Regions from separate parts of the Duganella sp. 3397 genome, predicted to be linked through region 2. Evidence: riboswitches for the same ligand, from Rfam matches in the RefSeq annotation. Region 2 holds a riboswitch; the other holds the start of a gene.

Region 1 (5,775 bases), on a different contig from region 2:
GCTGCTGCTGGGCACGGCCTTGGGGCGCCAGCATTGCCACGCCGATGCTGGCGCCTGCCACCAGCTCGTAACCTTCGATGTGATGCGCCTGGGCCAGGCGAGTTTCCAGCTTGGCCACCACGGTGGCCGTGGCTGCGGCGTCGCAGCCCACCAGGATCACGGCAAACTCGTCGCCACCGAGCCGCGCCGCCAGGTCGGACTTGCGCAACTCCTCGCGCAGGCGTAGCGCAGCGCCGGTCAGCAACTGGTCGCCGGCGGCGTGGCCGTAGGTATCGTTGATCTGCTTGAAGGAGTCCAGGTCAAGGTACAGCAGCGAGAGCGGCTCCCCCGAGCGCGCGCACAGTTCTACCTGCCGCTCCAGGAACTCGCAAAACATGGCGCGGTTGGCCAGGCCGGTGAGCGGATCGTGGGTGGCCTGGTGGCGCGCCTGCGCATGCATGCGCGCCGCATCGACCAGCGCCACGCCCACCTCGTCGGCCTCGCGCAAGCCGTAGCTGGCTGCTGCCACCGCTTCGCCGCGCCCCAGCGCCATGGCCGGCGCCACCAGCGCGCCGATGGCGCGCGTGATGCGGTTGCTGATGCTCCACGCCAGTACCAGGCTGGCGGCGAGCAGGGTGGCGGTCGCCAATACCAGCACCAGCAGCTTGCGATTGAGTTCGGCGTTGAGCACCTCGATCGGAATGCCGATACCGACCGTCCATTGCGAGTCGCCCGCATGCGTCATCACCGCCAGTATCGGCTTGCCGTCGAGGGTGGTGGTTTCGATCACCCCTTCAAAACCTGCACGCATACGGTCGATGACTTCGGGCAGCGCCTTGTGGCCGACGTAGCGCTGCGTGTCCTGGCTACGCGCGACCACTTTGCCGCCGCGATCGAGGATGCTGGCAATCCAGTGCTCGGGATAGCTTTGCTGGGCCAGCAGGGCGTTGAAGCGTTCTACCGGGACGGTCGCATTCAGCGCGCCGATGAGGTCCGGGCGCCCGGGCAGGTATCGCACCGGGATACTGACCGACGCGATATTGCGGTTCGAGACCGCACCGATAAACAGGTCGGAAATCGCGGTGGCGTCGTTTTTCTGGACGAACTGCAGCACGTTCCCCATGCTCGGCGGGGGCAACGCGGCGCCGTAAGGGATGAAGGTATTGATCAATTGCTGGCCGCTGGCGTCTTCGAGCACGATGTTGAGCATGTGCTGCGAGGCGGCCAGGCCGCGCGCCTGCGCGTAGAATGCCTGCCGGTCGCTGCGCGCCAGGTCGGGCGAGGTGGCCAGCGCGCGCAGCGCCGCCTCCACGGTGGCGAACTCCTTGTCCACGTCCATGGCGTTGGCGCGCGCCGTGGCCATGGCGCCGGTGATGAAGGCCGCCCGCGCCTGGGTGTAATCGTAGCCGATCAACAAAATCGCCATCAGTGCAGCGGGCACGATGCACGCCACTACGAGGTACAGCAGGCGGGATCGGATCGAGGGTGCACGCATGGTTGTTATGGTTTTGAATGGCATCGGTGTCTACGGTGGCTGCTGACGGTCCATCTGGCTGCCCTCAATGTTACATCACCGCATCAAATCTGTGTCTGAAAAGCAAGATAATAAGTGACGCGACGTGGATGGCGTCCCATCGCCCGTGGTAGCGGCGATATTTTCGACTATCATGACGGTTGTCTTTCACGGAGTCACCATGAACCTTGTCAGCTGTACCGAAGAGCGCCACGCGCAAGCCATCCTCGACATCTTCAACGACGCCATCGCCAATTCGACGGCCCTGTACGAATACCATCCGCGCACGCTCGAGAGCATGAACAAGTGGTTTGCCGCCAAGCGCGCCGGCGGCTATCCGGTGCTCGGCTACGAAGACGCCGGCGGCGTGCTGCTGGGCTTTGCCAGCTATGGCGCCTTTCGCGGCTACCCGGCCAACAAGTACGCGGTCGAGCATTCGGTCTACGTGCGCGCCGACCAGCGCGGCAAGGGCCTGGGCCGCGCACTGCTGGAACAGGTGATCGCGGCGGCCGGGCAGGCCGACCTGCACACCATCGTCGGCGGCATCGACGCCGACAACCGCGCCAGCATCGCCCTGCACGAGCAGTTGGGCTTCGTCCATGCCGGCACCGTGCGCCATGCGGCGTTCAAGTTCGGGCGCTGGCTGGACCTGGCGTTTTACCAGCTGATCTTGCCCACGCCCGGCGCTCCGGTAGATGGCTAACGCCTTGCAATTCCCCTGTGCCGCCCCTATACTTCGCCGGTAGTCAAAGCTTCTGGTATGCGCGGACGTCGGGTGTGATCCCGGTTCCGCATATTTAAATGGGAAGCCGGTGCGTCCGACCAGGGCCATGCCGGCGCTGCCCCCGCAACGGTAGTCGAGGTCAAGGAAGTGCAATCAGCCACTGTGCGCAAGCATGGGAAGGCGCACTGCCAGGAGCGATCCACTCGTCAGCCCGGAAACCAGCCAGTAGCTGTCAACACGTTTGTATTGCGGAGGGCGATACGGGTGAGTGCTGCGCCGTGCTGTCCATCCGTTGTCGATGCATCCCGGCCGCATCCCCGCTTTCCTTCCCCGCGTACCGTCTCCACGCACCTGGAAGGAAGATCATGCCCGTCACCCCAGTTACTACCGTCCACGCCGAAGTTGCCAGCCGTCCCGCCACATCCACGCTGCGCGAAAAAATGATCCCGGCGCTGTGCGCCGCCGGTCTTGGCGCCGTGCTGCTGTTCGGCGCCGGTTTCGCCTCGATGGAAGCGCTGCACAATGCTGCCCACGACAGCCGCCACTCGGCGGGCTTCCCGTGTCACTAAGCCGCACCGGGCCAGGCGCTGCGGCGCCGGCCGGCATCTTCAACGGCATCGTGCGCACCGCTGCTGCCGCCGGCATCATCGCCGGCTTGCTGCTGACCGGTGTGCAGCACCTGCAGGTAATCCCGATCATTCAGCAGGCCGAGGTGTATGAAAAGGCCCAGGACTCTGCTGCTGTCGTGGTTCCTGCCGCTCCTGTCGCTGCCGAACATGCGCATGCCCCCGGCACTGCGCCGCACGAGCATGGCCATGGCGGCCACGGCGCGGCGGCAGAGGCCCACAGCCACGGCGGCTGGGAGCCCGAAGACGGTATCGAGCGCACCGCCTACACGGCGCTGGCCGATGTCAGCATGGGTGTCGGTTACGCGCTGCTGCTGGCGGCCGTGATCTGCCTGCGCGGCCGCCCGGTGACCTGGCGCAGCGGCATGCTGTGGGGCGCGGCCGCGTACGCTGTGTTCTTCATCGCGCCGTCGCTCGGACTGCCGCCCGAGCTGCCGGGCACCCTGGCGGCGCCGGTCTCGGCGCGCCAGGCCTGGTGGATCTGCACCGCGTTCTCCACCGCCGTCGCCATCGGCGCACTGGCCTGGAGCCGCAACGTCTGGTTCAAGGTGGGTGCGGTGGCGCTGTTGTTGGTGCCGCACCTGGTGGGCGCGCCGCAACCGCCCATGCATTCGATGGCAGCGCCGGAAAGCCTGGTGGGCTCGTTCATCATCGCCACCGCGCTGGCCAATGCGGTGTTCTGGCTGGCCCTCGGGGGCCTGACCGGCTACTTCTACAAAAAGTTCGCCTGATTCATGAGAACCCACCACCGCCACATCTTCATGTGCGTCGGTCCGCGCTGCGAGCCGCAAGAAGGCCGCGCACAGGCCGTGTTCGAACACATGGGCAAGGTGATCGACGAACATCCCGAGCTGGCCGTCAAGCGTACCCGCACCCATTGCATGGTGGCGTGCCGCTTCGAGGGGCCGGTGGTGGTGGTGTACCCGGAAGGCGTGTGGTATCAGCGCGTAAACGAAGCCAACGCCGAGCGCATCGTCCACGAGCATCTGCTGAACGGGCGCGAAGTCGCCGACCTGGTGTTCCACCGCCTGGGCGTGGGCGACACCTGCGAACCTGGACCGAAATGACCGACCATCCGAATTTTTCACAGCTTGCGCTGCTGACCCACGCCTCCAACGACCTGACCGTGCTGCACCAGGCGCAGGCGCAAATGCCCGAAGGCTTCGGCCCGGTCATGGGTGTGAACCTGCAAGCGCTTGGGGAAGAGTCCACGCTGGCGCAACTGCTGGACGGCGAACTGCGCGCGGCGCGCGTGATCGTGGTGCGGGTGCTGGGCCGCCTGGGCGGCGTGCCCGGATTTTCCCACCTGGTCGAGCACGCGCGCCGCCAGGGGCGGCACCTGGTCGTCGTCAGCGGCACCGGCGAACCCGATCCCGAACTGGCGGCAGTGTCGACCGTTCGTTCCGACGTGCTGGACATGACCTTGCAGTACTTCCGCGCCGGCGGCAGCGCCAACCTGGCGCAGCTGCTGCGCTTCCTGTCCGACCATTTGCTGTTGACCGGCTTCGGCTTCGAGCCGGCGCTTGCGCTGCCGGACCACGGCATCTACCACCCGGACCTGGCGCCAGGCGCCGGCCTGGCTGACTGGCAGGCGCTGGCCGATCCGCAGCGCCCCAGCGTCGGCATCGTCTTCTACCGCGCCCACTGGATGAGCGGGAATACCCGCTTCATCGACGCGCTGCTGACCGCACTCGAAGCGCGCGGCATGAATGTGCTGCCGGTGTTTACCGCCTCGCTGCGGTCTGGATCGGGGGATGGCAAGCTGCCTGACGCCTTGCGTTACTTCGGCACCGTGGTCCACGGTGTCACGCAGGCCCATGTTGATGCGCTGATCAACACCACGTCGTTCGCCATGGGCGAGATCACGCCCGGCGGCCCCACGCCGGCCGGCTGGTCGGTGGGCGTACTGGAACAACTCGACGTGCCGGTGCTGCAGGCGATCACCAGCGGCATGACCCTGCCGCAGTGGGAACAGTCCGCGCGCGGCCTCAATCCGCTCGATGCTGCGATGAACGTGGTGCTGCCGGAGTTCGACGGCCGCATCATCACGGTGCCGCTGTCGTTCAAGGCGCGTGCCGCCGGCATGCCGGGCGACGCGGTCGAATATGATCCGCTGCCCGACCGCGTGGCGCGCATCGCCGGCATCGCCTGGCGCGCGGCGCGCCTCAAACGCGTACCGAATGCCGACAAGCGCGTGGCCTTCATGTTCACCAACTCCAGCAGCAAGGCTTCGCAGATCGGCAACGCCGTGGGGCTCGACGCGCCTGCATCGCTGATGCGCATCCTCGAATCGATGAAACAGGCCGGCTACGCGATAGGCGAGCTGCCCGAGAGCGGCACGGCGCTGATCCACGACCTGGTCGCCCGCTGCTCGTACGACAATATCTACCTCACGGCCGAACAGATGCGCGGCGCCACCGGCCGGGTGCCGGCAGCGCAATACCAGCAGTGGTTCGACGAGATGCCGCAGGCGCTGCAGGACAAGATGGTCAAGCAGTGGGGCGCCGCCCCCGGCGAAGCCTATGTGCACGAAGGCCACGTGGCGCTGGCCGGCATCGAACTCGGTAACGCCTTCGTGGCGCTGCAGCCGCCGCGCGGCTACGGCATGGACCCGGACGCGATCTACCACCAGCCGGACCTGCCGCCCACCCACCATTACTATGCGCTGTACCGCTGGCTGCGCGATGTGTGGCAGGCCGACGCCATCGTCCACGTCGGCAAGCACGGCACCATGGAGTGGTTGCCGGGAAAGGGCGTGGGCCTGTCGGAAGAGTGCTTCCCCGACGTGCTGCTGGGCGACCTGCCGCTGTTCTACCCGTTCATCATCAACGACCCGGGCGAAGGGTCGCAGGCCAAGCGCCGCGGCCACGCGGTGGTGGTCGATCACCTGACGCCGCCGATGACCACGGCCGACACCTACGGTGCGCTGGCGC
Region 2 (5,775 bases):
GAAGCCGATGCTGCCGGCGGTCGTCACCGCGCTGGCGGTCAGCAGGCCGGAGACAAAGAACAGTCCCTTGCGCAGCGCGCCCACGCGGATGCCCAAGGTGGCGGCGGCTTCCGCATGGAGCGCCATCACGTTCATGGCGCGCGCATTTTTGACCGCGAACAGCAGCGCGGCGACCAGCACCAGGCACGGCATCCAGCGCAGCGGTGCACCGGCCATGTCGCCGATCATCCAGAACACCATGCTGCGCAGGCGGCTGTCGGGCGCGATCGACAACATCAATGTGACGAGCGCCATGCAGGCCGACGACAGAATCACGCCGGTGAGCAGCAGCAGGGCGGTGCCGCCATCGGCTGCGGCGCCGCCGCGCAGGTCGCGCCGCGCCAGCAGGTACAACATCATGGAGACGGCCACGGCGCCGCCAAACGCCGCCGCATCGACCATCCACGCCGCGCACATGAACATCAACGCCGCCAGCGCGCCCACCGACGCGCCGGCGGAAATGCCCAGCACATAGGGATCGGCCAGCGGATTGCGCAGCAAGGCCTGCATCATCACGCCAGCCAGGGACAGCGCCGCACCAGTGATGAAAGCGGTGAGCGCGCGATGCACGCGCAGATCGAGCAGGGTAGCGGCCAGCGTGGATTTCTCGCCATGCAGCAGGTCGCCAATCGCAGCCGGCATATCGGCCAGGGGAACCGCCACCGACCCGGTCATCCCCGAAAACACCAGCCCCGCAAGCGCGAACAGCCCCAATCCACCCAACACCAGGACGGCGCGCTGTTGTAACTTGCGGGAGAAATCAGCCATTTACTCTTTCCTGAAGTTCGGGGTCAGTGCCGACATTCGGACACAGGCTCTGCAATGATAAAGCAGAGATCGTGTCCGAATGTCGGCACTGACCCCGAAGTGGGATTACTTGTAGCCGTAGCGCAGGCCGGCGAAGAACTTGGCGCCCGGGGTATTGTAGTAGCGGGCCAGGTCGTACTGTTTATCGCCGATGTTATTCCAGCGTACCAGCGCGGACCAGTCGCGGGTGAAGGCGTACGCGGCGTACAGGTTCACCAGGCCGTAGCCGCCCAGGCGCACGGTGTTGGCGGCGTTTTCGAAGCGTGCGCTCGACAGCTCCACTTCCACGCCCGCTTTCAGGGCGCCGGTGCCGTAATCGGCGGTGACGTTGGCATGGCGCTTGGCGCGGCGGATCAGGCGCTTGCCGGTGGTGTCGTCTTGCGGGTCTTGCAGGTCGGCGTTGGCGCCCAGGTTGACGCCCATGACACGCGTGGCGGCCGACAGCGTGATGCCTGCCAGCGTGGCGCGGTTGACGTTGTAGGCGCAGCCGCTGGTGTAGCCGCCGCCGAACGGGCAAGGGTTAGTGTTGACCAGCATGTCGGTCAGGCGGTTGCGGTAGTAGCCGGCGCTCATCGCATTGACGCCATCGTCGTAGCGCAGGCCCACTTCGGCGTTGCGGCCCTTTTCCGGGCGGTTGGCCGGGTTGCCGTAGTTCGGGAAATACAGCTCGTTGTAGGTCGGCGCGCGGAAGCTGCTGCCATAGCTTGCGGTGGCGCGCAGCGCGCGGGTGAACTGGTAGCCGTAGCCGATGGCGCCGGTGTTCTGGTTGCCGTAGACGGAGTTGTCGCGCCGCGCGCTGGCGCTGAGCAGATGCGCGCCACGGCGGGCGTTGTACGAGGCTGCGAACGAATTGGTATTGCGGTCGCGGTTCATGGCGGCCGCGCCGTTGGTGTCCACTTCTTCCTTGCGATGCTCGTACAGCATTTGCAGCGTGTCGGCGCCGATCGTCACGTCGTTTTGCCAGGTGATGAAGCTCTGTTTGGTGTCGATGCGGGTGTAGCCGGCTGCGGTGGCGTTGATGTAGTTGGCGCCCTTGTCGCGGGTTTCGGAATATTGCAACAGGCTGCGCCACGCTGGCAGCAGCTGCGCCCTGGCGAACACGCTGGCAGTGTCGATGGTGTTCTCGCTGCGCGTGTCGTAGGCGGCAAGGCCCGAGTCGTACTGCGCATCGAGGTTGCTATGCAGGAACAGCGCACCCGCTTCGATACCCCTGGCCAGCTGCAGGCCGAATTGGCCGGAGACGTTTTCCTTGTCGTAGCCGTCGTCGTCCGGATTGTACGAGGACAGGCCGGAGCGGGTAGTGGAAAAGCCATCCGACTTTTCCTTGCCGACGCTGATGGCGTAGCTGAAGCTATGCTCACCGCCGGTGCTGCCGGACACCGTGGCGTCGGCCTCGCGCGTATTGTCGCTGCCGTAGCCGGCAAAGCCGGTAACTGCCGGCGCGCCCTGACCCTTCCGCGTGAAAATCTGGATCACGCCGCCGATGGCGTCCGCACCGTACAAGGAGCTCAATGGGCCGTAGACGATTTCGATGCGGTCGATGGCAGTGAGCGGAATCGCGCTCCAGTTGGCAGCACCCGTGGTGGCCGAGCCGATACGCACGCCGTCAACCAGCACGATGCTCTGGTTGCTGTTGGCGCCGCGGATATAGACGTTCGACGAGCTGCCGGCGCCACCGTTGCGCGTGACCTCGATGCCGCGCTGGCGCTTGAGCAGATCGACGATCGAGCCGGCGCCTGCCTGGGCGATCTGTTCGGCGTCGATGATGGTGCTGTCGCTGATGACGTCGGCCAGTGCTTGCGGCGTGCGGGTGGCTGTGACCAGCACGGTGGATGCCGATGCAGGTGCAGGTGCAGGTGCAGGTGCGGCGTGGGCACAGGAGGTGGCGAGGGCGAGGACAAACGACGGCAGCGCCGCGCGAGGGGTAAAGCGAAGGATCATGATTGCTATTTCTGTAAAGGGCAACCGGCCAGCATCCCGCAGGCCAGATTGAACAGAAGCGCACGGCGGCGCATGCCGGCGCGTGTGCTTCCACCAGGTTTGGCCGGTATCCGGGCTGGCAAGCGGCCAGTCCACCTTCCCATGCAGCGCACAGTGGTTGTCAGGACTGGTTTGTCGCCATCGGCGACGCTTGTTGACCGTTGCGGGGGCAGCACACGCTGGCCCTGTGAAGGGGCTTCGTGTTTCCCGTTTAACTGCGCATCCGGACGGACGCGCGGGCACCAAAACTCGGGCATTATACGTGGTGTCGCCTGGAGACTTGCTTTGACGCGGGGTGCGGCAGGATCAGCGCCTCGCCGTACGGCAGCCGGTGCGGCGCGCTCGCCGCTTGCAGCGCCATCGCCAGCGGCGCCAGGCCGGCGTGGCGGGCAGCGAGCAGGCGCATGGTGCCGGCGTGGCAGACCACGATCGCTGCGCCGTCATGGTTGGCATCGAGCTGGCGCTGCAAGTCGTCATAAAATGCGGCGACGCGTTCGGCCATCTGCAACACGCTCTCGCCGTCGCCAGGGCGGTAGTTGGCCAGGTCGGCGGTCCAGGCATCCACGCCTGCGCGGGGAATGCTGTCCCAGGCCTGCATCTCCCAGGCGCCAAAATCCATTTCCATCAGGCGGGCATCGAAGATGGGGGCGGACGCCAGGCGCGCCGCCAGCACGGCGCAGCGTCGCAAAGGGCTGGAAAACAGCGGTATCCCGTCGGGTATCGCGGGCAGCAGGGTGGCAAGCGCCTGTTCCAGCTGTGCGGGTGCCACCGCCAGGTCGGTGCGGCCGTAGCACATGCCGGGCGCGACGTCCGGCTGTGGATGGCGGATCAGGATCAGCCGCATGGTGCTAGAAGAACTGGCCGCTGCTGTGCAGGCCGGCCAGCACGCACAGGTAGAAAATCACTTCCGTCACCTGCTGCACTGCGCCCAGGCAGTCGCCCGTGTAGCCGCCGATGCGGCGCACGAATTTGCGTGCCAGCCAAATGGTGGCGGCCAGTGCGCACGCTATGCCCGACAGCAGCATGGTCCACGACAGCCAGTGTAGCCAGATCAGCACCAGGGCCGGCGCCACTGCGGTGACGGCAGCGATGGCAAATTCCGGCGTGGCCATTTTCTGCGCCAGCGGCTTGGCCTTGCCCTCGGCGCGCGCGTACTCGAGGCGCCAGATCAGCCCGGTGGCCATCAGGCGCGACAGCGGATGCGCAAACAGCAGGGCGGCAATCGCACCGTATGGCGGCAGCATGGTCAGCGTGGCGCACTTGAGCAGTAGCAGGGAAAAGATGCCGATCGCACCGTAAGCGCCGATGCGCGAGTCCTTCATGATCTCGAGCACCCGCTCGCTCGTCATGCCGCCGCCAAAACCATCGCAGGTGTCGGCGAAGCCGTCTTCGTGAAAGGCGCCGGTGACATAGATGCCAGCCGCCGTCGAGAGAATGGCGGCGATCGCCGGCGGAAAAAGTTTGAAGGCCGCCGCATACACGGCGCCGGCGATCAGCGCCACGACCACGCCGACGAGCGGAAAGTAGCGCGACGCCTGGTTCAGCCACGCCGGGTCGAACCCCACCCAGCGCGGGATCGGCAAGCGCGTAAAGAACTGCAGGGCGGTGAAGAACAGGCGTAGCTGGTGCATGGGTTAGTGGGCCTTGGCGCTGACCTGGGCCGATTCGAACGTGGCCATGCGGTTGAGGAAATTGACTGCCGCGTGCAGCAGCGGCAGCGCCAGGGCGCAACCGGTACCTTCGCCCAGGCGCAGGCCCACCGACAGCAGCGGCCGGGCATCGAGCGCCGCCAGCATTTGTTCGTGGCCCTGTTCGTCGGAGCAGTGGGCAAACACGCAGTAATCGAGGATGGCCGGTTGCAGGCGCGCGGCCACCAGCAGCGCACTGGTAACGATGAAGCCATCGATCAGCAGCACCTTGCGCAGCTCGGCCGCCTTGAGCATGGCGCCGGCGATCATGGCGATTTCCAGTCCGCCGAACGTGGCCAGCACGTCGAGCGGCTCGGTGATCGAGCCATGGCGCGCCACTGCCGCTTCGATCACGCGCTGCTTGTGCAGCACACCTTCGGGTGACAGGCCGGTGCCGGCGCCCACGCACTGCGCTACCGGGATGCCGGTCAGCTTGTGCATCAGTGCTGCCGCCGCCGTGGTATTACCGATGCCCATTTCGCCGAAGCCGACCACATTGCCTTCCAGTTCGGCCGCCAGCGCCATACCGGCGGCCAGCGCCGCCTGGCAGGTGGCGCGGCTCATGGCCGGCTCCTGTGCGAAGTTGTGAGTGCCATTGGCCAGCTTGCGGTCAACCAGGCCGGCGCGCGGGCCGAAGGCGTGATTCACCCCGGCGTCGATCACTTGCAAGGCGCAGTTGTTTTGTTCGGCGAAGACATTGATGGCGGCGCCGCCAGCCAGGAAGTTTTCCACCATTTGCCAGGTGACGTCTTGCGGATAAGCGGAAATGCCTTCCGCCACTACGCCGTGGTCGGCCGCGAAGACCAGGATCGCGGGCTCACGCACGGTGATGTCGCGCGTGTTCTGGATCAAGCCCAGTTGTTTGGCCAGAGATTCCAGCACCCCCAGGCTGCCGAGCGGCTTGGTCTTGTTATTAATGGCGGCGTCGAGCTGGTCCGACAGTGCAGTGTCGACAGTAGGGGAAATTGCAGGAATGAGCATGTGCTTGTTTATATAAGGAAGAGTGAACCGTTGCTACGATATCACAGAGAATAACGGCCACCCTCTTGCCAGCCCGGATACTCTGCGATATAGTTCTGTCCCTCGCAGAACGCTGTGTCAAACACAGGGTGAAACGAGAAAAAAGAAAGTTGACGAGATAAACGAAACACTTCATAATCTCGCTTCTTCGCTGACAGACAAAACGCTTTGTTGGCAACGCAGTACCGCAGTACCAAATAAAAGTTCTTTAAAAATTAACAGTCGATAAGTGTGGACGTTT

The links. Region 2 has a riboswitch for cobalamin ahead of J2X54_RS25485 (TonB-dependent receptor domain-containing protein). Riboswitches for the same ligand answer to the same signal wherever they lie in the genome.
Region 1: linked by a shared signal. The riboswitch ahead of J2X54_RS06915 (CbtB domain-containing protein) and the one ahead of J2X54_RS25485 (TonB-dependent receptor domain-containing protein) in region 2 are both predicted to bind cobalamin.

Annotation. Positions count from the first base shown of each region.
Region 1 is NZ_JAVDVB010000002.1:521,618-527,392, reverse strand. Features, by position in the region: gene J2X54_RS06925 (sensor domain-containing diguanylate cyclase) at 1-1,498, opposite strand, end outside; gene J2X54_RS06920 (N-acetyltransferase family protein) at 1,674-2,195, shown strand; cobalamin riboswitch at 2,249-2,458, shown strand; gene J2X54_RS06915 (CbtB domain-containing protein) at 2,582-2,785, shown strand; gene J2X54_RS06910 (CbtA family protein) at 2,776-3,573, shown strand; gene J2X54_RS06905 (ferredoxin) at 3,577-3,909, shown strand; gene J2X54_RS06900 (cobaltochelatase subunit CobN) at 3,906-5,775, shown strand, end outside.
Region 2 is NZ_JAVDVB010000013.1:57-5,831, reverse strand. Features, by position in the region: gene J2X54_RS25490 (iron ABC transporter permease) at 1-807, opposite strand, end outside; gene J2X54_RS25485 (TonB-dependent receptor domain-containing protein) at 913-2,787, opposite strand; cobalamin riboswitch at 2,871-3,088, opposite strand; gene J2X54_RS25480 (histidine phosphatase family protein) at 3,083-3,670, opposite strand; gene J2X54_RS25475 (adenosylcobinamide-GDP ribazoletransferase) at 3,675-4,457, opposite strand; gene cobT (nicotinate-nucleotide--dimethylbenzimidazole phosphoribosyltransferase) at 4,461-5,495, opposite strand.